Regions from separate parts of the Paenibacillus sp. FSL R10-2796 genome, predicted to be linked through region 2. Evidence: a T-box and tRNA genes for the amino acid it is inferred to sense, from the RefSeq annotation. Region 2 holds a T-box; the other holds one or more tRNA genes.

Region 1 (15,143 bases), 2.4 Mb from region 2:
GAGAACTATATCTGGCATATGGCGTTGTCCATGCAGGGCATTACGGCTCAGACTGCCGAAGAGAAGCTGGAACTGATTGCGATGCTGGAAAGTACGGATGCCGGAACCGGATATATGCATGAAGGCTTCCATGTGGATGATCCTAGTGTATTTACCCGCAGCTGGTTTGCATGGTCGAACAGCTTGTTCTCGCAGCTTGTCTATCGGGCGATGAAGGAAGGTATTCTGTGAGCGGGGGCCGTATCATCCTGTTCGCGGACCCGTCTTTTCCCGGGTATACCGCAGCGGGCGGACTGACAGCGGAACAGGCACAGTCTATAGGAATACATCATACTGACCCTCCTGTTCATGCAGCACAGCTGGCCGAAACGCTGGACAGCGCCAAGGCCGGGGACTGCTTCGTTAGCTTCCATGCTCCGTACTTCCCGAAGGAGGCTTGGCCTTCCATCGTCGCCTATTTGAGCAGAGGCGGCAGCTTGATCAGCATTGGCGGTGCCCCGTTTAAGCATCCAGTCCGCCTAGTCGCTGAAGAGTGGCGGATCGAAGCTGAGCAGACTGCCTATCACCGCCAGCTGCATATCCATGAAGCGCTGCAGGTGAGCAGCGCAGATCGCATACAGCAGCATGTCGCGCTTAGAGACATTCCGCTCTTCGTAGGCGATGAGCAGCTGCTGGCCCTGTCGGATACCTGGAACCTGGTGCCGCATGTCACTAAAAGCAGTGACCTGCCGGAGCAGATGGGTTCCAGTGGACCCATGGACACGCGGATCTATCCGCTGCTTAAGGGCATTACCGCCGCCGGAAGGGAAGTTTCAGCTCCAGCTGTGCTGTGGGAGCATATCGGCGGGCCTTTTGCCGGTGGCCGCTGGATCTTTATCGGCCAACCGCTTACGCCTGATTTCTGGAATCAAGGCGGAACGGAAGCATTAACCCGCTGGGCAACCTTTGCCGCTCGGGGAGTAACAGAGCTGTGGCTGAAGCCTAACTATGCTTCTTATGAAGAAGGCGAGCGGCCGCTGCTGTTTTTGCAGGGTCAGCGGCTAAGCCGTAGCCAATCTTCACCGACATCAGCGCAGTGGACCCTGAACATCACTCTGAGCAAAGACGGGGAGTCTATCCCATGTTTCACTCACGAGTGCAAGCTTGAGGTCAGTCGCGATCTGAACTTCCTACGTGTACCGCTTGCTATAGAAATTCAACCTGGCCTGTATCATCTTTCTTGCCATGCTGTATCGGAAGAAGGCGAAGTGCGGATGTTGCGTCAAGGCTTTTGGGGATATGACGTGGGCCTGTTATCGCAGGGGGAACCGATTAAGGCTGGAAGAGATTATTTTATCAAAGACGGTCAGCCTTTACCTGTTGTCGGCATGACTTATATGACCTCTGACGTAGCGCGGAAGTTTCTATTCCTGCCAAATGCTGATGTCTGGGATCGGGATATGGCACAGATGCGGAAGGCAGGCATCAACTGGATTCGTACCGGTATCTGGACAGCCTACCGCAATATTATGCAGGTAGACGGTCATGCCTCGGAAGAAGTGCTGCGGGCGATTGATGCTTTTCTACTGACTGCGAAGCGGCATGAGCTGCAGGTTACCTTTACGTTCTTCTCCTTTACGCCCGAGACTTGGGAAGGGACGAATCCTTATCTCGATCCGCGCAGTGTAGAAGCGCAAAAACGGTTCATCCGCTCGATCGTTGCACGGCATCGCACGACAACCCATGTCGATTGGGATTTGATCAATGAACCGTCAATGTTCGATCCGCCGCGGATTTTCTCGGACGGACCGAGCTCGGCGCGTGATAAATATGAACGCGCTGCTTTCTCTGCTTGGCTGGAAGAACGCCATGGTGATATAACTTCGCTGCAAGAGCGCTGGAATATGACGCCGCTGGAATTGCCGGATTTTGCGGCTGCACAACCTCCTGAGCAAGAAGAGATTAACTTTAGTGTGCAGGATATTCATTCCGGGAAGCGCGGCACACGTTGGCTCGACTACTGCCTGTTCTCCATGGACATGCACAACGTATGGGCAAGGGAGCTTAGCGGGACTATCAAGGAACTCTGCCCAGATCATTTAGTGACCGTAGGGCAGGATGAGGCTTTAGGTGCCCAACGGCCATCGCCGTTCTTTTATGAGCGCGAAGTCGATTACACCACTGTTCACAGCTGGTGGTTGAATGACAATCTGCTCTGGGATGGAATTTTTGCCAAAACCCATCACAAACCGAACCTCATTCAGGAGACCGGCATCATGTACGTAGAGACGCCAGACGGACGGGCTAAACGCAGTGAGGAAGAATTGCGGGCCATGCTGGAGCGCAAATATGCCTATGCGTTTGCTTCTGGAGGTGCCGGGGCTGTGCAATGGATCTGGAACACGAACTTTTATATGGATAATGCCAATGAATCACAGATCGGTGCGCTGCGGGCCGATGGGACTGAGAAGCCGGAAGCGGATGTGTCTTATGATTTTGGGCGGTTCATCGGCGAAGCCGGGGGATTATTTGACGGGCGGAAGCTGGAAGAGATTGCCGTGGTTTTCCCTTACTCTAATGACTTCTCTAACCGGAAGCTCGCCTATGATGCGACTACCCGCCTGACGCGGATCTTATCTTATCAGCTTCATTTGCCTTTCCGCGCCGTATCGGAATACGATCTGGCTCCGCTGGAGGCAGAGCCGGCTAAGTTGATTCTCCTGCCGAGTGTGCACAATCTGGATAATGACGCCCTTCAGCAATTGCTGGACATAGTGGAGCGTACAGGTGCCGTTCTGCTCATTACTGGAGCATTGGGGGTTGATGCGTATTGGCAGCCTTCGGATCGTATGGACGCAATAGTAGGAGCCCGTAAACTTGGCAACATGCGCCGTGAGGAGCAGCTTCTATTGAACGGACGCAAGTTTGCGGTGTCCTATGGACAGAAGCGAATCGCGGAGCTAGTCAAAGAAACGCCAGCAAATGCAGATGTTGATTCGTCTAGCTCAGGTGGTGTGGGTGATCACCTCATCGAACGCCAGCTTGGCACAGGTCGCCTGATCTGGTGCCCGCTACCTTTAGAACTGAATGACCGCGACGAGCCGATCGCCGCGCTCTACCAATATGCTGCACAAGCCGCAGGTATCGAAACCGGGCTGGAATGGATCAGCGGTGGAGACCTGCCAGGTGTGTACGGGCGAAAGCTTGCTTTTGCAGAAGGTTCATTGTATATCTTCGTATCTGAATACGCCTGGGATGCCGAACTTGAAATAAAAGATCCTGCAACTGGAGCTCATTACTCATTTTTACTGGAGAAAGAACGTTCGGTGTTGTTTGCAGCTGATTCAGCGGGCAAGCTGGTAGCTGTCTACAGACCTGAAGAGGTTAACATTACGCTTAATAAATGCTGAAGAACTGAGGTGTACACACAGATGACCCACACAACAACCAAAACAGCCCATATCGTGTCCCATACTCACTGGGACCGTGAATGGTATTTGCCCTATGAGAAACACCACGTCCGTCTGGTTCAGCTGGTGGATGCACTGCTTGCCAAGCTGGACGGAGATTCCGCCTTCCGCAGTTTTTACCTCGATGGGCAAACCATTATTCTGGAGGATTATCTTCAGGTTCGGCCAGAGAACAAAGAGAAGCTGGAGAAGTATATCCGGGATGGGCGAATCTTGATTGGACCTTGGTACATTTTGCAGGATGCATTCCTGACGAGCGGCGAGGCAAATGTGCGGAATATGCAGATCGGCCATCAGGATGCCGAGAAATACGGTGAGCCTTCCAAAATCGGTTATTTTCCTGATACCTTTGGATTGGTCGGACAGACTCCGCAGCTGATGTTGCAGTCAGGGATTACGAATGCTTTTTTTGGACGCGGGGTGAAGCCTACGGGATTTAACAACACTGTATCGGATGCAGGTTATGAGTCCTCTTTCTCCGAGCTGATCTGGGAAGGGCCGGATGGATCCAAAATTCTCGGTATCCTATTTGCCAACTGGTATTCTAACGGCAATGAAGTTCCTGTTGAGGAAGGTGCGGCTCGGGAATTCTGGGACCGTAAGCTTGCTGATGCAGAGAAGTATGCTTCAACGGGGGAGTTATTGTTCATGAACGGGTGCGACCACCAGCCTCTGCAATTGGATTTGCCGGAAGCTATCCGCACCGCCGAAAAGCTATACCCTGAAGTGAAGTTCGTGCATTCAAATTTCCCGGACTATCTGCAAGCCTTGGATCAGCAATTATCCTCGGGTCAGCAGGAGCTCTCCACCGTTACAGGGGAACTGCGCAGCCAGCGTACAGACGGATGGGGCACCTTAGTGAACACAGCCTCAGCCCGGGTTTATTTGAAGCAGATGAACCAGCTGGGCCAGACTCTTTTGGAAAAAGTAGCCGAGCCGCTGGCCTCCATCGCCCGCCTGTCCGGACAGGACTACCCGCACCATCTATTCACCTATGCCTGGAAGACGCTGATGCAGAACCATCCGCATGACAGTATCTGTGGTTGTAGTGTGGATGAAGTGCATCGTGAGATGGTAACTCGTTTTGATAAAAGCCGGCATGTTGCTGAGAGCATCATAGATGACAGTGCTAAGTTTATCGCAGATCAAGTGGAGACTTCTGGCTTTTCCGCATACGGGGAAGATGCAGTTCCTTTTATAGTGATGAATACCACGGGGTGGAAGCGTACGGGAACGGTAACTATAGAGCTGGATGCTGAACGGTTATATCTGCGCGAGGGTTATCCTTTGGATGAGACCGCCCGCAGAATGCTGGCTGTTGATTTGTCCGGCAGGATTCTCGTCGATCACACAGGGGAGGAATTAGCGTCTACAGTGGAAGATCTGGGTTTAAGCTTTGGTTATGATCTGCCTGATGACCAATTCCGCCAGCCGTATATGTGCCGCAAGGTGAGACTTACTTTTGAAGCACGCAATGTGCCTGCACTTGGGCTCTGTACTTACGCTTGGGTACAATCAACTACGGAATCCACTCAGGAAAGCTCTTTAATAGAAGGAGAGCGCAGCTTGGAGAATGCATCTCTCAAGGTAGTTGTTGCTGAGGATGGTTCATTTACGTTATTGGATAAGCATAGCGGTACCACTTATCGTGAGTTGGGGATTTACGAGAATACCGGAGATGTAGGCAATGAATACATGTACAAGCAGCCAGAAGGTGAACAAGCGCTGACGACCAAAGGCCAGCCTGCAGTTATTAAGGAGATTGAAGACTCTCCCTTCCGTGCGGCCATTGAGATCCGAATAGATTGGGAGATTCCGGCTTCGGCGGATGACACCTTGGAGGCGGAACAGCGTGCACTTGTGTATTATCCTGAGCGTAAAGCGCAGCGGAGTGTAAATACGGTGGTTTTGAAGCTTCGTACCGTCGTATCGCTGGAGCGGGAAGGCAAAGGTGTGCATATTGAATCCACAATTAATAACCAAGCCAAGGATCACCGGATACGAATGTTGTTCCCGACCGATCTGTCTACCGATGTGCATCGTGTGGATTCTATGTTTGAAGTGGCTACCCGAGATAATAATCCAGCACCAGAATGGGCAAATCCGAGCAACACTCAACATCAGCAATCCTTTGTGGATGTCAGCAATGGCGATGTAGGACTTACGGTAGCCAATCAGGGATTGAACGAATATGAGGTTCTGCGGGATGGACGCAATACTATTGCCGTCACCTTGCTACGCAGCGTAGGGGAATTGGGGGATTGGGGCTGGTTCCCAACACCGGAAGCTCAGTGCCTGGGCGAATACACAGCACAACTGGAGCTGATTCCTCATTCTGGTGAGGGAAGTGAACAACGGGCATTTACAGAGGCCTATCAATTCCAGACTCCTTGGACGGTATGTCAGACCGGCCTGCATAGCGGGAAGTTGAACTCTGGATATACCCCATTGGTTTGGGAGGGAGACAACATGGCCTTCTCATCCATGAAAATGAACGGAGCTTCCGGCGACTTGTTTTTGCGTTGGTACAATATGTCCGCTCAGCAGACAGAGTTGCAACTGAAAGTGAACAGTCCTCAAGAGTATTTATTTAAAAGCAATATCTTAGAGCAGCCTAACCCTGCTTTACAAGGAGCAACGTCTTCGGTTCACCACTTAGAGGTCGGACCATCTGAGATTGTAACTGTAGGTGCGAAATTAAGCTTCTAAGTAAAAAGATGTCCCGGGGCTTCCCTGCCGGGGCATCTTTTGATTTACTTTCTTCTATAAGACTTGTGCCAATCTTGAATGGCCTCTTGGCGGGAGGGGAATCTCATCTGGATCCAATTGTTTGTTTCCCATTCATGAATCGCCTGCTGTTTAGTTTGGTAAAAGCTGTAGTCGCAAATGTTCCAGCTGTTATACAGTTTCTGATACCATTTCCCTTTAGGGATGTCGCCAGGGTAACGGCGGACGGCTTTATTGGCTTGTTTTTTAGCCCATGATGAACCATCTTTCTGTTGGTCGCTGCACACGGGTTGCTTTTTCACACTTCTGCTCATTGATTCTCCAACCTCCTTTTAGAGGGAAGCTAGAGATCATGCAAGGTCTTTATATGAATCACCTCTTTGCCAAAAAATAATGGAATTGATACCTATGTATGAAGGGGCTCTGATGTTAAATAGATAGACGCGGAAAAGGGGAATACGGTTGCGATACAATTGCGGAGAAGTATGTGTTTAGTTTTTTTAAAATAAAGCTTGCAATGGATCTCTATACATGATATATTCTAAGTCCGGCCAAGAAGTACACATGCCGAGCTCGAAAAAGAAGTTAAAAAAAGAGCTTGACATTAAATAGCCGAACATGATATAGTATAAGAGTTGCTGCTGAGACATTAAATGGCACCAACGAGAACTTGATCTTTGAAAACTGAACAACGAGTGAGTAGGAAATCACGCAAGTGAAATCCAAATTAGAGAATTAATTTTCTCGTCAGATGTTTCAAAATGAGCATATCGCTCTTTTCAATACTAATTGGAGAGTTTGATCCTGGCTCAGGACGAACGCTGGCGGCGTGCCTAATACATGCAAGTCGAGCGGAGTTATTTTGAAAGCTTGCTTTCAAAATAACTTAGCGGCGGACGGGTGAGTAACACGTAGGCAACCTGCCCTTCAGACTGGGATAACTACCGGAAACGGTAGCTAATACCGGATAATTTCTTTTTTCTCCTGAGAGAAGAATGAAAGACGGAGCAATCTGTCACTGAGGGATGGGCCTGCGGCGCATTAGCTAGTTGGTGGGGTAACGGCCCACCAAGGCGACGATGCGTAGCCGACCTGAGAGGGTGAACGGCCACACTGGGACTGAGACACGGCCCAGACTCCTACGGGAGGCAGCAGTAGGGAATCTTCCGCAATGGGCGAAAGCCTGACGGAGCAACGCCGCGTGAGTGATGAAGGTTTTCGGATCGTAAAGCTCTGTTGCCAGGGAAGAACGTCCGGTAGAGTAACTGTTACCGGAGTGACGGTACCTGAGAAGAAAGCCCCGGCTAACTACGTGCCAGCAGCCGCGGTAATACGTAGGGGGCAAGCGTTGTCCGGAATTATTGGGCGTAAAGCGCGCGCAGGCGGCTATTTAAGTCTGGTGTTTAAACCTTGGGCTCAACCTGAGGTCGCACTGGAAACTGGGTGGCTTGAGTACAGAAGAGGAAAGTGGAATTCCACGTGTAGCGGTGAAATGCGTAGATATGTGGAGGAACACCAGTGGCGAAGGCGACTTTCTGGGCTGTAACTGACGCTGAGGCGCGAAAGCGTGGGGAGCAAACAGGATTAGATACCCTGGTAGTCCACGCCGTAAACGATGAGTGCTAGGTGTTAGGGGTTTCGATACCCTTGGTGCCGAAGTTAACACAGTAAGCACTCCGCCTGGGGAGTACGGTCGCAAGACTGAAACTCAAAGGAATTGACGGGGACCCGCACAAGCAGTGGAGTATGTGGTTTAATTCGAAGCAACGCGAAGAACCTTACCAGGTCTTGACATCCCTCTGAATCTGCTAGAGATAGTGGCGGCCTTCGGGACAGAGGAGACAGGTGGTGCATGGTTGTCGTCAGCTCGTGTCGTGAGATGTTGGGTTAAGTCCCGCAACGAGCGCAACCCTTAACTTTAGTTGCCAGCAAGTAATGTTGGGCACTCTAGAGTGACTGCCGGTGACAAACCGGAGGAAGGTGGGGATGACGTCAAATCATCATGCCCCTTATGACCTGGGCTACACACGTACTACAATGGCCGGTACAACGGGAAGCGAAGCCGCGAGGTGGAGCCAATCCCATCAAAGCCGGTCTCAGTTCGGATTGCAGGCTGCAACTCGCCTGCATGAAGTCGGAATTGCTAGTAATCGCGGATCAGCATGCCGCGGTGAATACGTTCCCGGGTCTTGTACACACCGCCCGTCACACCACGAGAGTTTACAACACCCGAAGTCGGTGGGGTAACCCGCAAGGGAGCCAGCCGCCGAAGGTGGGGTAGATGATTGGGGTGAAGTCGTAACAAGGTAGCCGTATCGGAAGGTGCGGCTGGATCACCTCCTTTCTATGGAGAATCGTTCTCTGCAATGAGGACATTCAAATCGGAAGCTCAGCTTCCAAAACTCAGGTTTAGGCCTGTTACTCACTCGTTGCTCAGTTTTGAGAGTTTAAGCTCTCAAGTAAGACTTGATCCTTGAAAACTGGATACCGAAACGAATTTGCGTTTTAGAACATCTTTTAGCAACTTGTGTAAACAAGTAAATGTTATTAGTGAGATGATTCCAAAGAGAATGTCATCGTATGATATTTTCCTGCGGAAAAATCAAGGTTAAGCTAATAAGAGCACACGGAGGATGCCTAGGCGCCAGGAGCCGACGAAGGACGTGGCGAACAACGAAACTGCCTCGGGGAGCTGTAAGCAAGCTTTGATCCGGGGGTGTCCGAATGGGGAAACCCAGCTGTGGTAATTCGCAGTTACTCATTTCTGAATACATAGGAAATGTGTAGAGGCAGACCAGGGGAACTGAAACATCTAAGTACCCTGAGGAAGAGAAAACAATAGTGATTCCGTCAGTAGCGGCGAGCGAACGCGGAACAGCCTAAACCTAAGAGCTTGCTCTTAGGGGTTGTGGGACGTCTCACATGGAGTTACAAAGGAATATGGTAGGTGAAGAGGTCTGGAAAGGCCCGCGATAGAGGTAAAAGCCCTGTAACCTAAACTGTATTCTCTCCGAGACGGATCCCGAGTAGTGCGGGGCACGTGAAACCCCGTATGAATCCAGCAGGACCATCTGCTAAGGCTAAATACTACCTGGCGACCGATAGTGAAACAGTACCGTGAGGGAAAGGTGAAAAGCACCCCGGAAGGGGAGTGAAATAGAACCTGAAACCGTGTGCTTACAAAAAGTCAGAGCCCTATTAATGGGTGATGGCGTGCCTTTTGTAGAATGAACCGGCGAGTTACGTTTAACATGCAAGGTTAAGCCGAGAAGGTGGAGCCGCAGCGAAAGCGAGTCTGAATAGGGCGATTTAGTATGTGGACGTAGACCCGAAACCGTGTGATCTACCCCTGTCCAGGGTGAAGGTGCGGTAACACGCACTGGAGGCCCGAACCCACGTACGTTGAAAAGTGCGGGGATGAGGTGGGGGTAGCGGAGAAATTCCAATCGAACTCGGAGATAGCTGGTTCTCCCCGAAATAGCTTTAGGGCTAGCCTCGGTATAAGAGTAGTGGAGGTAGAGCACTGATTGGGTGCGGGGTCCGCAAGGATTACCAAGCTCAGTCAAACTCCGAATGCCATATACTTATTGCCGGGAGTCAGACAGTGAGTGCTAAGATCCATTGTCAAAAGGGAAACAGCCCAGACCATCAGCTAAGGTCCCCAAGTGTGTGTTAAGTGGGAAAGGATGTGGAGTTGCACAGACAACCAGGATGTTGGCTTAGAAGCAGCCACCATTGAAAGAGTGCGTAATAGCTCACTGGTCGAGTGACTCTGCGCCGAAAATGTAACGGGGCTAAACACACCACCGAAGCTATGGCTAGATACTATGTATCTGGGGTAGGGGAGCGTTGTGTAGGGGTTGAAGGTGTACTGAAAAGAGCGCTGGACACTACACAAGTGAGAATGCCGGTATGAGTAACGAAAAGATCAGTGAGAATCTGATCCGCCGAAAGCCCAAGGTTTCCTGAGGAAGGCTCGTCCGCTCAGGGTAAGTCGGGACCTAAGGCGAGGCCGAAAGGCGTAGTCGAAGGACAACAGTTTGAAATTACTGTACCACCGTAATCCGCTATGAGCGATGGGGTGACGCAGGAGGGTAGTGACGCGGACTGATGGATGTCCGTCTAAGCAGTGAGGCTGATGTGTAGGCAAATCCGCACATCATTAAGGCTGGGCTGTGATGGGGAGCGAAAATTATAGTAGCGAAGGTCATGATCTCACACTGCCAAGAAAAGCCTCTAGCCAGGAGAAGGTGCCCGTACCGCAAACCGACACAGGTAGGCGAGAAGAGAATTCTAAGGCGCGCGGAAGAACTCTCGTTAAGGAACTCGGCAAAATGACCCCGTAACTTCGGGAGAAGGGGTGCCCCGGTAGTGTGAATAGCACGAGGGGGCCGCAGTGAAAAGGCCCAAGCGACTGTTTAGCAAAAACACAGGTCTGTGCGAAGCCGCAAGGCGAAGTATACGGGCTGACGCCTGCCCGGTGCTGGAAGGTTAAGGGGAGTGGTTAGGGGTAACCCAAGCTATGAACCGAAGCCCCAGTAAACGGCGGCCGTAACTATAACGGTCCTAAGGTAGCGAAATTCCTTGTCAGGTAAATTCTGACCCGCACGAATGGCGTAACGACTTGGGCGCTGTCTCAACGAGAGATCCGGTGAAATTTTAATACCTGTGAAGATGCAGGTTACCCGCGACAAGACGGAAAGACCCCATGGAGCTTTACTGCAGCTTGATATTGAATTTGGGTACGATCTGTACAGGATAGGTGGGAGCCGTAGAAATCGGAGCGCAAGCTTCGGTCGAGGCGCCGTTGGGATACCACCCTGATCGTATCTAGGTTCTAACCTAGTACCCTTACCGGGTACGGGGACCGTGTCAGGCGGGCAGTTTGACTGGGGCGGTCGCCTCCTAAAGAGTAACGGAGGCGTTCCAAGGTTCCCTCAGAATGGTTGGAAATCATTCGCAGAGTGCAAAGGCATAAGGGAGCTTGACTGCGAGACCTACAAGTCGAGCAGGGACGAAAGTCGGACTTAGTGATCCGGTGGTACCGCATGGAAGGGCCATCGCTCAACGGATAAAAGCTACCCTGGGGATAACAGGCTTATCTCCCCCAAGAGTCCACATCGACGGGGAGGTTTGGCACCTCGATGTCGGCTCATCGCATCCTGGGGCTGAAGTAGGTCCCAAGGGTTGGGCTGTTCGCCCATTAAAGCGGTACGCGAGCTGGGTTCAGAACGTCGTGAGACAGTTCGGTCCCTATCTGTCGTGGGCGCAGGAAATTTGAGAGGAGCTGTCCTTAGTACGAGAGGACCGGGATGGACGTACCGCTGGTGCACCAGTTGTTCCGCCAGGAGCATGGCTGGGTAGCTACGTACGGACGGGATAAGCGCTGAAAGCATCTAAGCGTGAAGCCCCCTCAAGATGAGATTTCCCAATTAGTAAGACCCCTTGAAGACGACGAGGTAGATAGGTTGGAGGTGGAAGTGCAGCAATGCATGGAGCTGACCAATACTAATCGGTCGAGGGCTTATCCTATACTTAGAATGCAAATTCGTTTCGGATTCAGTTTTCAGGCATCAAGCCTGAGCATTTACGCTGTAAATGCCCGTTTGGTGGCGATAGCGGAGGGGTTCCACACGTACCCATCCCGAACACGACCGTTAAGCCCTCCAGCGCCGATGGTACTTGGACCGAAGGGTCCTGGGAGAGTAGGACGCCGCCAAGCGGACAACCACATTACCCGTGGTATTTTTTTTGCCCTTAATATTAATATGTCTTAGAAGGGCCTTTAGCTCAGCTGGTTAGAGCGCACCCCTGATAAGGGTGAGGTCGGTGGTTCGAGTCCACTAAGGCCCACCATATTCCCTGATAGCTCAGTTGGTAGAGCACTCGACTGTTAATCGAGTTGTCACAGGTTCGAGTCCTGTTCGGGGAGCCATTTATGGAGAGGTGTCCGAGTTTGGCCGAAGGAGCACGATTGGAAATCGTGTAGGCGCCACAAGCGTCTCGAGGGTTCGAATCCCTCTCTCTCCGCCATAAAAATTATTAGCATGGCCCGTTGGTCAAGGGGTTAAGACACCTCCCTTTCACGGAGGTAACATGGGTTCGAATCCCATACGGGTCATATCATGGAGGCTTAGCTCAGCTGGGAGAGCATCTGCCTTACAAGCAGAGGGTCGGGGGTTCGATCCCCTCAGCCTCCACCATATTATTTTCACTGACGCGGGGTGGAGCAGCCCGGTAGCTCGTCGGGCTCATAACCCGAAGGTCGCAGGTTCAAGTCCTGCCCCCGCAACCAATTTACTCTTATACATTATGTTTAGGGATAAGCTGGTATGGTGAAAATGAATAGTATATACTAATTAATGACGCGGGGTGGAGCAGCCCGGTAGCTCGTCGGGCTCATAACCCGAAGGCCGCAGGTTCAAATCCTGCCCCCGCAACCAATTTACACTTATGCATTATGTCTATGGAACCGTGGTGTAGTTGGCCTAACATGCCTGCCTGTCACGCAGGAGATCGCGGGTTCGAATCCCGTCGGTTCCGCCATTTAGTTAATTATTATTGGGGATTAGCCAAGCGGTAAGGCAACGGACTTTGACTCCGTCATGCATAGGTTCAAATCCTATATCCCCAGCCATTTATGAGAGCCATTAGCTCAGTTGGTAGAGCACCTGACTTTTAATCAGGGTGTCGAAGGTTCGAGTCCTTCATGGCTCACCATTTTCTTTAAAGTGTGCGCGTGTGGCGGAATTGGCAGACGCACCAGACTTAGGATCTGGCGTTTCACGACGTGGGGGTTCGAGTCCCTTCACGCGCACCATGTTTTTGCGGACGTGGCTCAGCGGTAGAGCATCGCCTTGCCAAGGCGAGGGTCGCGGGTTCGATTCCCGTCGTCCGCTCCATATAGATTTTGCGCCCTTAGCTCAGCTGGATAGAGCGTTTGACTACGAATCAAAAGGCCGGGAGTTCGAATCTCTCAGGGCGCGCCATTTTTATTACTAAGCAGTTATAGTATTGTTAACGGGATGTAGCTCAGCTTGGTAGAGCACCTGGTTTGGGACCAGGGGGTCGCATGTTCAAATCGTGTCATCCCGATTTTATACCTTTGCGGGTGTAGTTCAATGGTAGAACTTCAGCCTTCCAAGCTGATAGCGTGGGTTCGATTCCCATCACCCGCTTATAAAGAGAGACACCTGCCGGTATTAGGCGGGTGTTTTTTTGTATAGTTAAGCACGTATGGATACAATAGGAACTAGAGATTTTATTTGAGGAGGGGCCAATGTTTGAATTTGAAGCAAGGTTAGTCAGACCAGATACGAATGGGAGTTGGACATATCTTACGGTTCCTTTTGACGCTGAACAAATATATGAAACTAAATCAAGGATACAAGTTAAAGGAAGCCTGAATGACATTCCCTATAGAGGAACACTCATGCCGCATGGTAATGGGAAACATTTTATGGTCGTGAAAAAAGAACTGCGAGACTTAGCCCATGCTCAACCTGGAGATATAGTTCGGGTGACAATGGAACAAGATCATCAATTGCGAGAGATAGAAGCTCCAGAAGATTTTCTGGACGCACTAAGCAGCAATGAGCAGGCAGAGGTATATTATAACAGCTTGGCTTATTCCTATCGGAAGGAATATGTGAGCTGGATCGAAGGGGCGAAAAGACCGGAAACCAGAGCAGCAAGGATCCAGAAGTCAGTTAATAAGCTGGAAGAAGGTTTGAGGCTTAAATAATAGAACAGCGTCCTCCTCCTTAATATCTGGAAAGGGACGCTGCTGTAGTGGGTATATAAGGGATCGTCCTTATATAAGAACGCCTACTTCACCATTATTCACGAACTTAATGCTTTCGATCTTCACCTCTAGTTGACCTGAAGGAATCGCTAGCTGACAAGTACTGCCGAGCTCAGCCAGCAGCAGCTGCATGCCTATAGGTGACAACATAGAAATCTTGTTATCGTTAGGTTCTGCTTGGTTAGGAAATACGATGGTATAGATATCTGTAGTATTATCGTCCAAGTAACGAAGCTGCAGCTGACTTCCGATAAAGACCTGTGAATTTAAATCTTCACCATTGAACTCAGTTAGTAATTGTTCCAGCTCGGAGCAATAACGGGATAACAGCGTTTCAGCGTTGCTTCTATCCTTGCTCCGTACCGGAAAGTACTGATTTAGAAATGCGATTTTTTCCTCATCAAAATAGATAAGCTGCTGAAGCAGCTGTGTCCGTGAGCCTTCATAGATAAGACTATGGTTCATAGTAGATTTCACCCCCTCTAAGTAGCACATTCCTTGTAAACCTGTTATGGTGTGTTGCCATCTTAAAATCCCTCCTATACAAATAGAGGTCCCCCAATGGAGACCTTCTGATCAGTATACCAGCTTCTATTTGTAAATCCAATCCATTTTAAAAGGGGAATTAAAACCTTCTAAATATTGTAATGAAAACCTTTGACTATTACATACTTGGGTGCTATGATAGGCTGATGCATAGGCATTTCGTAGAAAACTGCGAAATGCCTATACTGTATTTTGAAGATATTTTTACATTAATTGTTACCTGGGGAGTGATACGCCATGTACATTTCGTTGAGTTCACATATAGATTCCAGAACTATAAAATAACTACTTAATTTATTAAAGGAGGAGATCAGGATGATTCAAGTTAAAGAGTTTGTAGATGCTGACAATTCTTATGCAGAGAATAAAGCTAATGAGTTCCTGGCAGGACTACGGGAGGAACAGATTGTGAATATCTGTTACGGTTCGGTAGTTAAATCATCACGTGATGGGGCAGAGCACCAAAGAACCACTATACTGGTCGTGTATAAGACAAATGAAAGGCAATAACTGGAACACGTTTTTTTCATGTCTATCCATTGTCTCCACGCTGGGCGTTGTGATTGTCATCATTTATTATGTTTTCAGCTAATTAGCAAAAAGAGGACCTTTCCCAT
Region 2 (15,143 bases):
GTTCTACGGATTGTTTAAGCAAGATCATCCAGAAGCGATCACTGCGCTAGAATTTGCTAATGATATTGCTGCGGCTTGGGATGCTGTTAAAGATTTACCTTTAGAAGCTGAAGCAGCACTTGAACGTTCTTTCTTCTCGAAGGAGCTGGGAGCACCGCTGGCTGCAGATTCGCTGACAGAGAAAGAGATCGGGGTCTTGTTTCCGGTTCGTTATCAGGAGGAGAGAGAAGGAGACACACTACTTTCCTTTTTCACGGAGAATTATGAGCACGTAGTATTAAAAGAGAAAGAAATGCGCGTAGAACGGCCACACGGCCATATCCTGATGAGTGGGGATAACGCTCGACTTAATGATAAGGTCATCACAACAACTTCTTATATGTACGGGATCTTTAACTCCCAAGTGGTAATTGGAAATACCAATTTCAACAAGCTAATGTCCAATCCAAGAAATGCGCTTAACATTCCAAAAGCTTCAGGACAACGCATTTATGTAGAGTGGAACGGTGAATATCGTTTGCTGACCATGCCTTCTCTATTTGAGGTTGGTTTCAACTATGCTCGTTGGTATTACAGAACAGATGGTGAATGCTTCATTATTACGAACTACACCACCGAAGATTCGCCAGAGATATTCCTGAATGTGCGTTCGGAAAGCGGACGAGCTTATCGTTATTTAGTCACTAATCAAATCACTATGAACGTTAATGAATACGAGCTTCCATATCAATCTAAGCAAGAAGGTGGAGCAGTAATCTTCTCCGCTGACAGAAGCGCACTAAGTGCTGGTGAATATCCTGACTTACAGTATAAATTAAAGGTACAGGGTGCGGAGTTAACTCTGCAGGATGAAGGTAGACTTGTCTCTCCGGTTCAACCAACTGAAGCGCCGTTAGCAGTTCTGGAGCTGTCTGCCAGCAGTGAATGGACCTTGAATATTCAAGGGCTTCTGGATGGTAAGTCACTTGCTCCAAGAAATCGTTCAGCTGAGGAAGAAATTTCTGCTTATCGCGCGTTTTATGCTGGTGTGATGAATGGCTTCCGCCTGACGCTTGGGGACGGAACAGAAGGTGAACTGTTTAAGGTTAACGCTCTGACTTGGTGGTACACACATAACATGCTGGTTCACTATTCGGTTCCACATGGTTTAGAGCAATATGGTGGCGCTGCTTGGGGAACAAGGGATGTATGTCAGGGACCTGTGGAATATTTCATGGCTACGCAAAAATACGAACAGGTTCGGGAAATTTTGCTGACGCTGTATAGTCATCAATATGAAGATGATGGCAACTGGCCACAGTGGTTCATGTTTGATAAATACACGAAGATACAACAAGAAGAAAGTCATGGAGATATTATTGTATGGCCGCTTAAGGTGCTTGGAGACTACTTGGCAGTAACTCAGGATTACAGCATCTTGGGAGCAACAGTACCGTATACCCGTAAGCACAGCTTTGACTTTACAGAAGAAAAGGCGACGTTGCTGGATCACGCACGGAAGGAAATTGCTTATATTAAGGATCATTTCCTGCATGACACACATCTGTCTTCTTACGGTGATGGAGACTGGGATGATACGCTCCAGCCTGCAAATCCACAGCTGAAGCAGTATATGGTCAGCAGCTGGACAGTGGCACTTACCTATCAGACACTTAATCAGTTCTCAGAGGTGCTTCGTTCAGTTGATCAAGCTGAGGCAGAGGAACTGAAGGCGATGGTGGAAGGGATCCGTGAGGATTTCCATACTCATATGCTTCAATCCGAAGTGATTCCTGGCTTCCTGTATATGGAAGACCCTGAGCAAATTAAACTTATGGTGCACCCAAGTGACACAGAAACAGGTATTCAGTACCGTCTGCTGCCTATGACGCGCAGTATGATCAGTGAGCTGCTTACTCCGGAACAGGCCGAAGCACACTATGATGTCATTCAGGATAAACTATTCTGCCCTGACGGTGTGCGTCTGATGAATCGTCCAGCTCAATATGTTGGCGGGGTCAGCACTCATTTCAAACGTGCGGAGCAAGCGGCTAACTTTGGCCGGGAAATTGGACTTCAGTATGTGCATGCACATATCCGTTATGTAGAGGCTATGGCTAAGCTCGGTAAAACCGATCAGGTCTGGAAGGGTCTGGCAGCGATTAATCCGATCGGAATCCGCGATGTGGTGCCAAACGCTGAACTACGTCAAGCTAACTCCTATTTCAGTAGCTCGGATGGTAAATTTAACACCCGTTATGAGGCACAGGAGAATTTCGATAAACTGCGCAATGGTGACGTAGCTGTTAAAGGTGGCTGGAGAATCTATTCCAGCGGTCCTGGGATCTATATGAACCAGTTAATCTCGAATGCACTGGGGATCCGTACGGAAGGTGGAGACTTAATTGTTGACCCTATTCTGCCGGAATCGCTGGATGGAATGCACTTTAGCTTTGAATATGCAGGCACTAAGGTAGACTTTATCTATCACCTTACAGGTCGTGAGATTAGTCAAATTACTATCAACGGTACGGAAGTGCAAACAGAAGGTACACCTAACCGCTATCGTAGTGGTGGTGTTCGCATCAAACGTGCGGACTTTGATCGTCTCAGCACGGAAGCTGGAAATGTGATAGAGATTTATAAGTAACATATATATAGAAGGGCAATCTCCGCGTTAAGCGCGGAGATTGCCTTTTTTGTGTTTTTTACATTCGGCTCGGTGTCGGTAACCCAAGCACTTCGAGCACATCTCCCAAGATGTCCTTGAATCTTGAAGTGAGCCAGAGGCGGAATTCGATCGTAGCTGGATCTCCTTTTAGAATCGGACATCCAGAATAGAAGTTGTTGAACAGTGTAGCTAAGGTATGTGCGTAAGTGCAGAGCGTATTTGGCGTTAACTCTATACTTGCTGAATGTAATATCTCCGGCCAGAGGCTTAGCTGTCTTAGCAGGGCAAGCTCTGCTTTTTCCAATTCGGAAGGGAACTGAAGCTGTGCGGCAGCTGTAAGGATTGGGATCGTAGCTTTACTCAAAACGCTTGTCGCACGCGCAAAAGTATACATCAGATAAACTCCGGTATTGCCGGATATTTCGGTAGCCTGTTTGAAATCAAACACGATTTCCGTTCCTAAATTAAACCGTAGCAGATAGTAGCGAATCGCAGCAGTGGCAATCAATCGGCTGGAGAGGCCGTCTTTATCGGAACGTGAGTGCTCAATGTTCTGTTCCATAAGCTCCACCAGATCGCTTACCTTAATCCCGATTCCCTGACGTCCGGACATAGCATAAGAAGATTTGCCTTCTGAAATATCTATACCCAGCTCGGCCGCCGAAGCGGGACTAAGAGATACAACACCATAGCTCACATGATGGAGTTTGTCTGCTTGCTCGTTATAACCTAGTGCCCCTAAGGCTTGCTTAACCATCTGTTGTGGATATTCCTGTCTGTAATCGATCACATTGATGACTCTGTCCGCCTGCCCATAAGATTCTTGGGTTCCAGTTAATCCAGTTGTCCATAAACCGGACGAGAATTCGCTAAAGGAGAAATCTTTGGTCAAAAGACCAAATTTCCAGAGATGATAGGCAATATCTTTGGCTGTATACGTTAAAATCCCATTCGAACGCACCAGCACCTTATCGAGCTGATGCTCCTCTGAATCCGCTCCAATGTTAGCCTCTGTTCCTTGCTTCAGCACCCAGCAGCCTGCGAGTTTACCTTCAGTCTCTTGTACAAAAACGGCTGTCTGCTTCAGTAGCTCAGCTGCGGCTGCCCAAAATCCCTCTTTTAAAATACTGCTCTCCCATACCAGCAAATCATAATAAATTCCAAAATGTTTCATTTCCTCTACATGCTCTCTAACGATGCGTTCAGCTACAAGGTTGCCCAGCCAGGCTTCGTTACCGCCCCCTTGTTCAAGGGAGTGCAGTATATCTGTGCGCTTATGTGTCATCTCAGGGTTCAGCGCATATTCTTTGTTCACTTTGGCATAAAGATCCCAGCAAAAATCACCGAAACGTTGGTGTTCCCCTTCTAAAGATATATTTAATAATCCAACAACTGTATCCGCCAGCTGATTGCCGAGATCATCAATGTAGTTATGGACCTCTACGTTATACCCAGTTCTTTTCATAATTCTGACTAGAGTATCGCCGATACAGGCGTTTCTTAGATGACCTACGTGAGCGGCTTTGTTGGGGTTGATAGAAGTGTGCTCGATGATGACTTTTTCCCCAGTGCTGGCAGGCAGTTCAAAGGAATGTTCAGCCCAGCTTTGCCAATTCATATACAAATTGATAAATCCGGGAGCAGCGATTTCAACTTTTTGTAAAAGACCGGCGAAGCGCCCTTGGAATTGAAGCTCTGCTTTCACTAATTCTGCTATGACCATTGGGGATTTACGTAGAGTTTTGGCTAGCTGCATAGCGATATTGCATGAATAATCACCATGCTCTAGATTAGCTGGCTGTTCGATCAGAATTGTAACATCTTTTGGGTAGGCAACTTCTAAGGTGTGGAATACTTTTTTTACACTTTGTTCAATGCTGTTTTTGATGATTTGATTTAACATGGTATACCCTCCTTTGAAAATACAAAAAAGCCCTCGTCTCAAAAGAGACGAGGGCTTTAGCGCTCGCGGTACCACTCTCGTTGCTGAACAAGTTGTTCAGCCACCTTACGGGATAACGGCCTTCAGCCGGGACTTCCTACTAAGGTTCAGAAGTCCATCTCACGGGTGCGCTTCATTAAAGGGATCTGTACCGGCTTACACTCTCCCGGCTCGCTGAGGACTAGATCTCGTTAACTACTCTCCCGCTCATCGATGCTTAATTAATTTTTACCAGTATACCTAATATTTCATAAAAAGCAATAGTGGTTAGCTTCTTAACAATCTTGGTTGCTCTTTGTTGTTAGCTTATCAGATTAGTAGATTATAAATTTGGAAAAAGAAGGCTGTCTTGTTATAGGACCAGCTGTTCCTTTGCACAACAGTCCACACGCTAACTCAAGCCAAGGAATATTACTATACGGAGCCACTAATCTTTCAAATTGTAGTGGAAGGGAGGAGTGAATAAAACATGGCTATTTTTTCTACTGGACCTATAGATAACAGCCCGATCCTAGGGGTCAGACCGTCGCAACTGGTAACCGTAAAAGTAGTTAATCGGGATTCTCTTAATCCTTATAATCTAGTTATTCAAGGTTTCCTTCTTAACGGATCAAGAACGATGTATGTGAATGAAACAGTAAATCTAGCACCTAATCAAGTTTTAACTAAGAACTATTTTGCCGACTTGGACGCATTTGAATTTGTGTTTACAACAGTAGAAGCGGTTGAAGCAGAGGTTGGGATTTCAGTCTGGGGTAAACAGAACTCAGGGGCATTGGTAGATCCTCATCGCATAGTTGCGTGGGAGAAGCAGGCAGTATTAATTTAATAATTATTTTTGTGACACAGTTAACGTTAAAGGAGTGATGAGAAATTGAGTTATTTATCTACCGGACCGATAGACAATAGTATGGTAGGGGGTGTAAGACCTACTCAGCATGTTACTGTCAAAATTGATAACCGAAGTGACATTGATTCATCAATGGCTCTTGTTCAAGGATACTATATGGATGGGACAAGAACTTTATATGTCAGCGAGCTGATAAATGTAGCACCTAATGAAGTTATAACACGTGATTATTATGCCGATTTTGATGCGTTTGAATTTATTTTTACAACTACAAGTCTGGTAGATGATCCGATTCAAATCTCAGTATGGGGAAAAAATAGCGTTGGCCAGATTGTGACTGCCCATCGACTTGTACATGCAGAATTGCTTGGTGTAACGCAAGGGATAACTGGCGCGACCGGGGCGACTGGTGCAACGGGAGCGGATGGAGCAACAGGAGCAACGGGAGCAGACGGAGCAACGGGAGCGACCGGCGCAGGAGAGACTGGGGCGACAGGTGCAGATGGAGTAACTGGTGCAACCGGGGCGACGGGAGCGGATGGAGCAACTGGAGCGACTGGAGCAGGAGAGACTGGGGCAACAGGTGCCGATGGAGCTACAGGTGCAACTGGTGCAACCGGAGCGGATGGAGTAACGGGTGCTACCGGAGCAGGAGAGACTGGAGCTACAGGAGCAGACGGAGTAACTGGTGCGACTGGTGCAACGGGAGCAGACGGAGCAACGGGTGCTACCGGAGCAGGAGAGACAGGGGCAACAGGAGCCGATGGAGCTACAGGAGCAGACGGAGTAACTGGGGCGACTGGTGCAACGGGAGCAGACGGAGCAACCGGGGCGACCGGAGCAGGAGAGACTGGGGCGACTGGAGTCGATGGAGCAACTGGGGCGACTGGTGCAACGGGAGCAGACGGAGCAACGGGTGCAACAGGAGCGACCGGAGCAGGAGAGACAGGGGCAACAGGGGCGACAGGAGCAGACGGAGTAACTGGGGCGACTGGTGCAACCGGAGCGGATGGAGCAACAGGAGCAACGGGAGCGACCGGAGCAGATGGAGTGACTGGTGCGACTGGTGCAACGGGAGCTGACGGAGCAACGGGTGCTACCGGAGCGACCGGAGCAGGAGAGACAGGGGCGACCGGAGCAGATGGAGTGACTGGTGCGACTGGTGCAACGGGAGCAGACGGAGCAACGGGTGCTACCGGAGCGACCGGAGCAGGAGAGACAGGGGCGACCGGAGCAGATGGAGTGACTGGTGCGACTGGTGCAACGGGAGCCGATGGAGCAACGGGTGCAACAGGAGTGACCGGAGCAGGAGAGACTGGGGCAACAGGAGCAGATGGAGCTACAGGTGCAACAGGAGCAACGGGAGCAACGGGAGCAGACGGAGCAACTGGAGCGACTGGAGTCGATGGAGCAACTGGGGCGACTGGTGCAACGGGAGCAGACGGAGCAACGGGTGCTACCGGAGCGACCGGAGCAGGAGAGACTGGGGCGACAGGAGCCGATGGAGCTACAGGTGCAACTGGAGCAACGGGAGCAGACGGAGCAACGGGTGCTACAGGAGCGACCGGAGCAGGAGAGACAGGGGCAACAGGGGCGACAGGAGCAGACGGAGTAACTGGGGCGACTGGTGCAACTGGAGCAGGAGAGACTGGTGCGACTGGTGCTACGGGAGCAACGGGAGTAGACGGAGCAACGGGTGAAACAGGAGTGACCGGAGCGACTGGAGTAGCAGGAGCAACTGGAGCAACAGGAGCAACAGGAGTAGCTGGTGTAACCGGAGCAACGGGTGAAACAGGAGTAACCGGAGCGACTGGAGTAGCAGGAGCAACTGGAGCAACAGGAGTAGCTGGTGTAACTGGAGCAACGGGTGAAACAGGAGTAACCGGAGCAACAGGAGTAGCTGGTGTAACCGGAGCAACGGGTGAAGCTGGAGTGACCGGAGCGACTGGAGTAGCAGGAGCAACAGGAGCAACAGGAGTAGCTGGGGCAACCGGAGCAACGGGTGAAGCTGGAGCGACTGGAGCAACGGGAGTAGCAGGGGCAACAGGAGCAACAGGAGTAGCTGGTGTAACCGGAGCAACGGGTGAAACAGGAGTAACCGGAGCGACTGGAGTAGCAGGAGCAACTGGAGCAACAGGAGTAGCTGGTGTAACCGGAGCAACGGGTGAAGCTGGAGTGACCGGAGCGACTGGAGTAGCAGGAGCAACAGGAGTAGCTGGAGTAACAGGAGCGACTGGAATAGCTGGTGTAACCGGAGCTACCGGAGCTACCGGAGTAACTGGAGCAACAGGTCCGAATATTCAACAAGAAGGGTTTTCTGCTTTCAAACCCTCATTGGCAATTTCCACATCTACACAATTAACTGGCTGGACTGTGACAACACCTTTTTATGATAGCCCGTCTTTCGACGAAGTTGGTGGAAATTATACCATTCCGACAACTGGTAGATATTCGATTGAAGCGACTATCAATTATTCCACAACTGCCTCACTTTCTATCAGTCTTGGTGCTGGAGTTAATCCGGCTTTCGTAGTTCAGAGAACTTCTCCTACTGCAACAAATCTGGTAAGTGGGTTGTTCCCAGTACTTGATGTGAATGTAGCGCTTATATTAGATTTGAGAGCAATTTTGGGAAGTGGTACTGTGACGCTAGCTGGAGAATTTGCATTAACCGCAGGTGATGTGATTGGCTTGTTCTATGTGGCAAATGGTTTGACGGTTCCTTTGAATTTGGGTGGAGCGAACTCAGCAGGTATCGTCTGGTCTGTTCATGAATTAACTTAAGCTTATTTATCTTCAAGTTCAGTGTTTATAACAGGGGTAATTCGGTAGCCGTTAGTGTGGCTCTCGGGTTACCCTCTGTTTTGTTGGCATATGTTATAAGTCGACTGGAACGTTGCTTATTAGATTCTTATTCTATTAAACCATTACAGATTTTTAGCTTATTTTAATAAATCAAATATGTGTAATAGTAGTTTTTAAATGGATGTCCACACCTTAATTCAAAATAAGAATAATACTATAAAGAGCCAAAAAATATGAACTGATTTGTAGGCTCATAGATTATCAACTTAGAGCAGGGGGAGGAATGATTATAGATAAAACCCTAGTTTATACGTAACTCTTGAGGATAGTTTTGTTCAGGTGAGTTGATTTTCGAAATTCAAATAATACGAGTATTATAATTTCATAAAAAATGAGGTGTTGAAAATTGAGTCAACTATCTACTGGTCCCATAGAAAATAATCTGGTAGGCGGTGTAAGACCTACTCAGCTTGTTACTCTTAAAATTGTCAATCAGAGTGATGATACTCCGTCAACGGTTCAAGTCGAAGGCTATTATATGAATGGGACAAGAACTTTATATGTAAGTGAACAGGTTAATTTAGCTCCTAATCAAGTGGTTAATAGGGATTATTATGCAAACTTTGATTCATTTGAATTTCTATTCACAACACCTATTACGATTGATGATCCCATTCAAATTTCAGTTTGGGGGAAGAGTAGCACAGGTCAATTAGTGATTGCTCATCGCCTTGTCTACTCTGAATTATATGGAGAAAATATAGGAATTACAGGTGCTACTGGAGCTACTGGAGCTACAGGAAGCGTTGGTGCAACGGGAGCGACAGGCGCTGGCGTAACCGGAGCCACAGGTGCTGGAGCCACGGGAGCGACAGGAAGTGCAGGGGCAACGGGGGCGACAGGAAGTACTGGAGCAACGGGAGCAACAGGTGCTGGCGTAACGGGAGCGACAGGAAGTGCTGGAGCAACGGGGGCGACAGGAAGTACTGGCGAAACCGGAGCGACAGGTAGTGCTGGAGCAACGGGAGCAACAGGAAGTACTGGAGCAACGGGAGCGACAGGAACTGCTGGTGTAACGGGAGCGACAGGTGCTGGCGTAACCGGAGCAACAGGAACTGCTGGAGCAACGGGAGCAACGGGAGTAGCTGGTGTAACGGGAGCCACAGGAGTAGCTGGTGTAACCGGAGCAACAGGAACTGCTGGAGCAACGGGAGCGACAGGAACTGCTGGTGTAACGGGAGCGACAGGAACTGCTGGTGTAACTGGAGCGACAGGAAGTACTGGAGCAACGGGAGCAACAGGTGCTGGTGTAACTGGAGCAACAGGTGCTACTGGTTCAGGTGCAATTATTCCATATTCTTCTGGTCTTCCAGTAGCAATGACCACTGTATTAGGGGGGCTTTTGAATACTTCAAGTGCAGTTGGTTTTGGTAGCAGTGCAACTAATATCAGTATTACAGGCGGTACTATAGATCTCACCGGAGCGGCTGGAACCTTGCTGAACTTTGCGTTCTCGGTTCCTAGAACTGGAACGATTACGTCTATGGCAGCCTATTTCAGTGCGACAGCTTCCGTTAGTTTGGTGGGGTCTACGGTAACAATCACGGCTCAATTATACAGATCTACTACACCTAACAATACCTTCACAGCAGTACCTGGGGCTTTAGTTACGTTAAGTCCTCCGCTTACAGGATTAATTGCTCTTGGAACTATTAGCAGTGGTAATACCACAGGTTTGAGCATCCCTGTAACTGTGGGAGAACGCTTGTTGTTGGTCTTCACTTCGACGGTCACGGCTGGCATTGACGTTGCAACAACTGTTGCTGGCTATGCTAGTGCAGGAGTTACAATCGCATAATCTGAAGAAAAAGGGATATCCCGATAGCCCTATGGGCTGCAGGATATCCTGATTTTTTCTCCAACGTTGTTATTTAGATCATTAGAATCTCCCGGATGTCTTGCTCTGTGAGGGTAGACAAGCTTTCTTGACCTGGCTGGATGACCTCATCGATCAAGTTCTTTTTCTTCTGCTGCAGCTCATACATCTTGTCCTCTACGGTGCCTTGGGTGACGAGACGAATTACTTGCACTACATTTTTCTGCCCGATACGGTGAGCCCGATCCGCAGCTTGCTGCTCGACGGCAGGGTTCCACCAAAGATCGTAAAGGATTACAGTGTCTGCCCCAGTTAAGTTGAGCCCGGTCCCGCCGGCCTTTAAGGAGATTAAGAAAATATCACGCTCTCCTTCATTAAATTTATTACATAAATCTACTCGTTGAGAAACAGGCGTTTGACCATCTAAATAAAAGTATGGAATGCCCTGATATCCTAGTTCACGTCCAATCAGGCCGAGCATCTCTGTGAATTGTGAGAATACTAACATACGTTTACCCGAACTGCGACATTCTTCTATGATTTCGAGCAGCTGCTCGAATTTAGCAGAGCTTCCTTCATATCCATCGACAAAAAGAGCAGGGTGGCAGCACAATTGGCGCAGACGAGTTAGTCCCGCCAGAACTTTGATCCGATTATTATTGCCGAAGCTATCTTGGGTCAAATGCTTAAGCGCCTCTTTTTTCAAACGGGCGAGATAAGCTACATATAACTTTTTTTGCTCCGGCAGCAGTTCACATGCTTGTACGGATTCAATTTTGTCCGGAAGTTCCTTTAACACATCACTCTTTAAGCGCCGCAGCAAAAAGGGACGCGCCCGCTTCGCAACCGTTTCTCTTGGTAAATCATGAAAAGCTTTTTTGCCTGGAAACAACCCAGGGAACACGGTGCCGAAAATGGACCATAAATCTTCCAACGCATTCTCCACGGGAGTACCCGTAAGTGCAAAACGGTGCCGGGCTTGAAGCGCCATTACAGCTTGGGCTGTCTGTGTAGTATGGTTTTTTATAGTTTGTGCTTCATCGAGAATCAGGGTATGAAAAGACTTTTTAGCATACAGCTGAACATCTCTGCGAAGCAACGGATAAGAAGTGATGATTACATCAGCTTTTGCTGTATTTTTTAAAATCCGCCCGCGCTCAATTAGACTACCGTCTGCAATGACAGCTTTGATCTCTGGCGTGAATTTTTTAAGCTCATTAAGCCAGTTATAAGTGAGAGACGCAGGAGCGACAATTAGGGCAGGCAGTCCATTCTGGCGGATCTCTGGAAGTTCTGACAGGAGAAAAGCGATACTTTGCAGCGTTTTGCCTAACCCCATATCATCCGCCAAAATACCACCAAAACGGTAATGGGCCAACGTCTTCAACCACTGAAATCCATATTGTTGATAATCCCTTAGCACAGGAACCAGACTGTCAGGTATAGGAAAATCAAGATTCTCAGGATTCCGCATGTTCGCAAGTAACTTTTTAAAGGATCTGCCCAGCTTAATGGAGTCACTCTTAGCATCCGTGGAGGTCAAATGTAGCCCGCGAACAACGGGCAGAGAAAATTCCACCCCTTTGATCTCACCTTCCCGGATGCCTATATCATTCATAAAGGTAATGATTTCTTGAAGCTCCTCGCTCTCCAGCGGTAGCAGGGCCCCATCAGGCAAGCGGTAGTATCTGCGTTTTTCCTGCAGGGATTTCAGAACCATAACAATCTCAGCTTCTGGAATCCCGCCCATATCGAATTTAAAATCAAGCCAGTCCGTCTTTTCATTCCAACTAATGCTCACCTTTGGGGGTGTAGTGCTCGTGAACAGTCTTGCTTTGACTGCGGAGGTCGCATAGACCGAAAGCAGCGGTTCCAGCACCGGAATGGTATGGTACAAAAAATCGTACTCGCCCTCTTCGTCTGTCATAATGTATCCGCCCTCGGTTTTAGCGAAGGATTCGTGCTCCATCAGCTCCAAAATGCGGGCTTCTCCCTCCCCGTCTCGCAAAAGAATCAAATTCGTCCCGCGAACATGGGCTTTTTCATCTAAGGGATTGATCACAATGTCACCATATTGGAACTCTAGTCCGGCGAGCAGCCGATCTCTCACACGGTCCAGATAAAGTCTCGCGATAAGCCTATGTTGGACAATCCGATCCGCGATGGAATCGGCGATATGGACGTTGCCTAGCTTTTTCAGACCAGGAATAACCTTGTCCATAAAAGACTCCATTTGCTCGGGGGCAATATCGATGCCATTTCGGCGGGAGGAATCCAGCATTTTTTTCATTTCAGCAAGGCGTATGCATTCTTGAGGGGATAGCTTCAGCAACTTACCTTCCGATAGTACTATCCCGTAATCTTCTAAGACCGAAATCTGCTCAAGTCCTTGAATATCCAGATGATATCCATCCTCTTCTGCCTGTTCAAATTCAAAGCTGAGTGGAGGCGCCTCATTAGACACAAGGATGCCTTCGTACAGCACCTCTTCTTGTTGCAAAAATACCGAAGAGACCTCTGAAAGCGCAGGTTGAAGCGACTCCCAGAAAAAAGGAGGGACGGCCAGCAACCGATCTCCCCCAATACTCCCCCCATAAGGTGAGTAAGGAGTGACGTTATCGCGGTACATTTTTTCATTTAATACAATATCAATCAGCTTCTGTAGAACAACATTGTCTTCCTTCCGAAAGCTGTAAATGGCAGGATCATAGATAAAATGTTTCGAGAACTCAAAGGATTCTCCGCGGTGTACGCTTTCTAGAAATCCCCTTATTTTCTGAACAATATATAGACGTTTTGGACCGACTTTCATTTCTATACCCAGCATGGTGTGGCTGTAACTATAAGTGAACGGCTTGCATGTAAACTCTATATTTAGAGGAAGTCTGTTATCTACAAAAGCCCCCGTACCGCTAGGACGCGGTGTATGGTTGCTGAACATCCCCAGTAGGCTGCTCACGAGCTGTTGATCTCTGGACTTTCCCCCGTTGTCTTGCGCAGTATCTGTAAAAATACGTGGGGTTAGAATCTCAGTATCTTTTATAGAAGACAGGTGCGAAGTATCGGTAAGCTCTGAACGATCTCGGCCAGTTTTAAGGGCGTCAACGTTGATCAGCACAGCCGCGATATGTTTACAGAATGGCCCCCCATGGGAGTAGGCTGGACAATTACACTCTGCCTGGACATCCCCATCAATATCAATGACCACCATAACTTCATAGTCGATCGCCCCCTGAACAATGGCTTCATATCGAGAGCGGGGCAAATCTGGAATGGAGTCATTGTATTCTTCAACTTCAATTATATCGACACTTTCAGTTTGGTAATAAGCTAATCCTTTTTCAAAAATAGACTTGCCGCACAGCAGTTTGATTACCCGTTCTGATACACTAAAGCCCATAACATAATTCCTTCCTCATAACTTGATCTCGAAAAGTCCGAATTTAATATAGTACTTATGATAACAGAACGGGCGTGCGCATCAAATAGGGGGTGTTGCTTTACTTATTCCATGCATGATAAAAGCGATCGTCAGGTTGATTTCTTCCTCGTCGTTCCAGTCCTTATCTGGCTGCAGCAGCAAGCGATTCATCAAATAACCTACGACAGACGAGAGTGTGAAGCGTATAAGTGTGGGTGTAGGCACCTCGATGATTTCACCCTTTTCCTTAAAATGTTCAACAATATCAATCACGCGCTCCAGTATTTTGCTAAGAATATTCTCTACAAACTGCGCTCTAACTGTTGGCTGAAAAGGAATCTCCTGAATAAGAATCTTAAGAATTTTAAAATTCTTGCGGGCGAAATCCAGCCGATTGATCATAAATGCCCGCAGGAACTCCTCGAAGCTGTCGTAGGGCATATCGAGCACGCCGTTGAAATTCCGCAGCACAAAAGGCGCAAGCATGCGACTCATGGTAGGACCTACTATGGCAAGCAGCAGATCATTTTTAGTCTTGTAATAGCGAAAAATCGTTCCCTCCGCCACGCCCGCCTTCTGAGAAATTTCACTCGTGGATGTCGCAGAGTATCCTTTTTCGGAAAACACCTCAATCGCCGCTTGTAGAATAGAAATCTGCTTCGGTGTCAGTTTCTCGTCTTTGCCAAGGGTCAGCAGCTCTTCTATCCACTGCTCTTCTATATTTTGTTCCGTAGAAACTTCCTCTTTCATTACAATAACCCTCCATGCTTGATTCATTTTGTTTCAATGATAATAGCTTTTGTGAAGTTACATTTTGCGATGCTTGCGCAGTGCCAATACATTCAGCAGCATAAATAGCAGCGAAAATCCTATAAGTACATAGACATCCATTGCAATTGCGCTCCATCCTTTGCCACGGACCATAATGTTCATCAGAGCTTCTGATCCGTAATAGATCGGTGTAGCGAGGCCAACGCGCTGGAGCCACAGTGGAAGGGTATCGAGCGGGAATAATCCACTGAGGAAGATTTGTGGCACTATAATGAGTGGAATGAACTGAATCATCTGCAACTCATTGGCTGCAAAAGCCGACAGCAGTGTGCCCAACGTCAGCGCTGTCATCGATAGGAGTAATGTGATCAGCAACACGTAACCAAAGCTGCCTGTCATCATAATGCCAAGAATCTGTATGGAATACCATGAGATCAATAGCGCCTGAAAAACGGTAAATATGCCGAAACCACATACATACCCGATCACAATCTCCCATCTTTTCAATGGAGTCGAAAGTAGGCGTTCAAGCGTGCCTGTGGTTCGTTCCCTTAAGAAGGATACACCTGCAATCAAGAATACGAAAAAGAAAACAAATACGCCAATCATAATGGGACCGAAACGGTCGATCGTCTTCATATTCTCAGAACCGTAAAGATAGCTGATCTGCGGCTGTAATTGTTCCTTTGTACTTGGAAGAAGTTTTTGGGAGATTTGTTGCAGCGTCATGATTACTGCCTTATTGGCTGTAGGGTTGCTACCTTCTAACAGCACTTGAGGCGTAACTTGCGAATCTCCGGCGATTCCGTTCAAAGTGATCAAAGCGTC

What was found. The T-box of region 2 lies ahead of argS (arginine--tRNA ligase). A T-box ahead of a tRNA ligase gene usually reads a tRNA of that ligase, here a tRNA-Arg.
Region 1: it has a tRNA-Arg gene. The T-box ahead of argS (arginine--tRNA ligase) is inferred to sense a tRNA for this amino acid. The anticodon was not compared.

Annotation. Positions count from the first base shown of each region.
Region 1 is NZ_CP150178.1:1,041,526-1,056,668, forward strand. Features, by position in the region: gene NST58_RS04630 (glycoside hydrolase family 125 protein) at 1-231, shown strand, start outside; gene NST58_RS04635 (alpha-amylase family protein) at 171-3,389, shown strand; gene NST58_RS04640 (alpha-mannosidase) at 3,411-6,158, shown strand; gene NST58_RS04645 (hypothetical protein) at 6,203-6,490, opposite strand; rRNA gene NST58_RS04650 (16S ribosomal RNA) at 6,963-8,520, shown strand; rRNA gene NST58_RS04655 (23S ribosomal RNA) at 8,783-11,708, shown strand; rRNA gene rrf (5S ribosomal RNA) at 11,782-11,898, shown strand; tRNA gene NST58_RS04665 (tRNA-Ile) at 11,956-12,032, shown strand; tRNA gene NST58_RS04670 (tRNA-Asn) at 12,036-12,111, shown strand; tRNA gene NST58_RS04675 (tRNA-Ser) at 12,117-12,209, shown strand; tRNA gene NST58_RS04680 (tRNA-Glu) at 12,226-12,297, shown strand; tRNA gene NST58_RS04685 (tRNA-Val) at 12,304-12,379, shown strand; tRNA gene NST58_RS04690 (tRNA-Met) at 12,395-12,471, shown strand; tRNA gene NST58_RS04695 (tRNA-Met) at 12,543-12,619, shown strand; tRNA gene NST58_RS04700 (tRNA-Asp) at 12,645-12,722, shown strand; tRNA gene NST58_RS04705 (tRNA-Gln) at 12,739-12,813, shown strand; tRNA gene NST58_RS04710 (tRNA-Lys) at 12,821-12,896, shown strand; tRNA gene NST58_RS04715 (tRNA-Leu) at 12,912-12,996, shown strand; tRNA gene NST58_RS04720 (tRNA-Gly) at 13,004-13,078, shown strand; tRNA gene NST58_RS04725 (tRNA-Arg) at 13,089-13,165, shown strand; tRNA gene NST58_RS04730 (tRNA-Pro) at 13,198-13,271, shown strand; tRNA gene NST58_RS04735 (tRNA-Gly) at 13,284-13,354, shown strand; gene NST58_RS04740 (YdeI/OmpD-associated family protein) at 13,456-13,920, shown strand; gene NST58_RS04745 (GreA/GreB family elongation factor) at 13,990-14,445, opposite strand; gene NST58_RS04750 (sporulation protein Cse60) at 14,842-15,036, shown strand.
Region 2 is NZ_CP150178.1:5,919,054-5,934,196, reverse strand. Features, by position in the region: gene NST58_RS26545 (cellobiose phosphorylase) at 1-2,629, shown strand, start outside; gene argS (arginine--tRNA ligase) at 2,688-4,553, opposite strand; T-box leader at 4,594-4,812, opposite strand; gene NST58_RS26535 (hypothetical protein) at 5,062-5,421, shown strand; gene NST58_RS26530 (collagen-like protein) at 5,467-8,226, shown strand; gene NST58_RS26525 (exosporium glycoprotein BclB-related protein) at 8,654-10,105, shown strand; gene NST58_RS26520 (SNF2 helicase associated domain-containing protein) at 10,179-13,523, opposite strand; gene NST58_RS26515 (TetR/AcrR family transcriptional regulator) at 13,605-14,294, opposite strand; gene NST58_RS26510 (ABC transporter permease) at 14,352-15,143, opposite strand, start outside.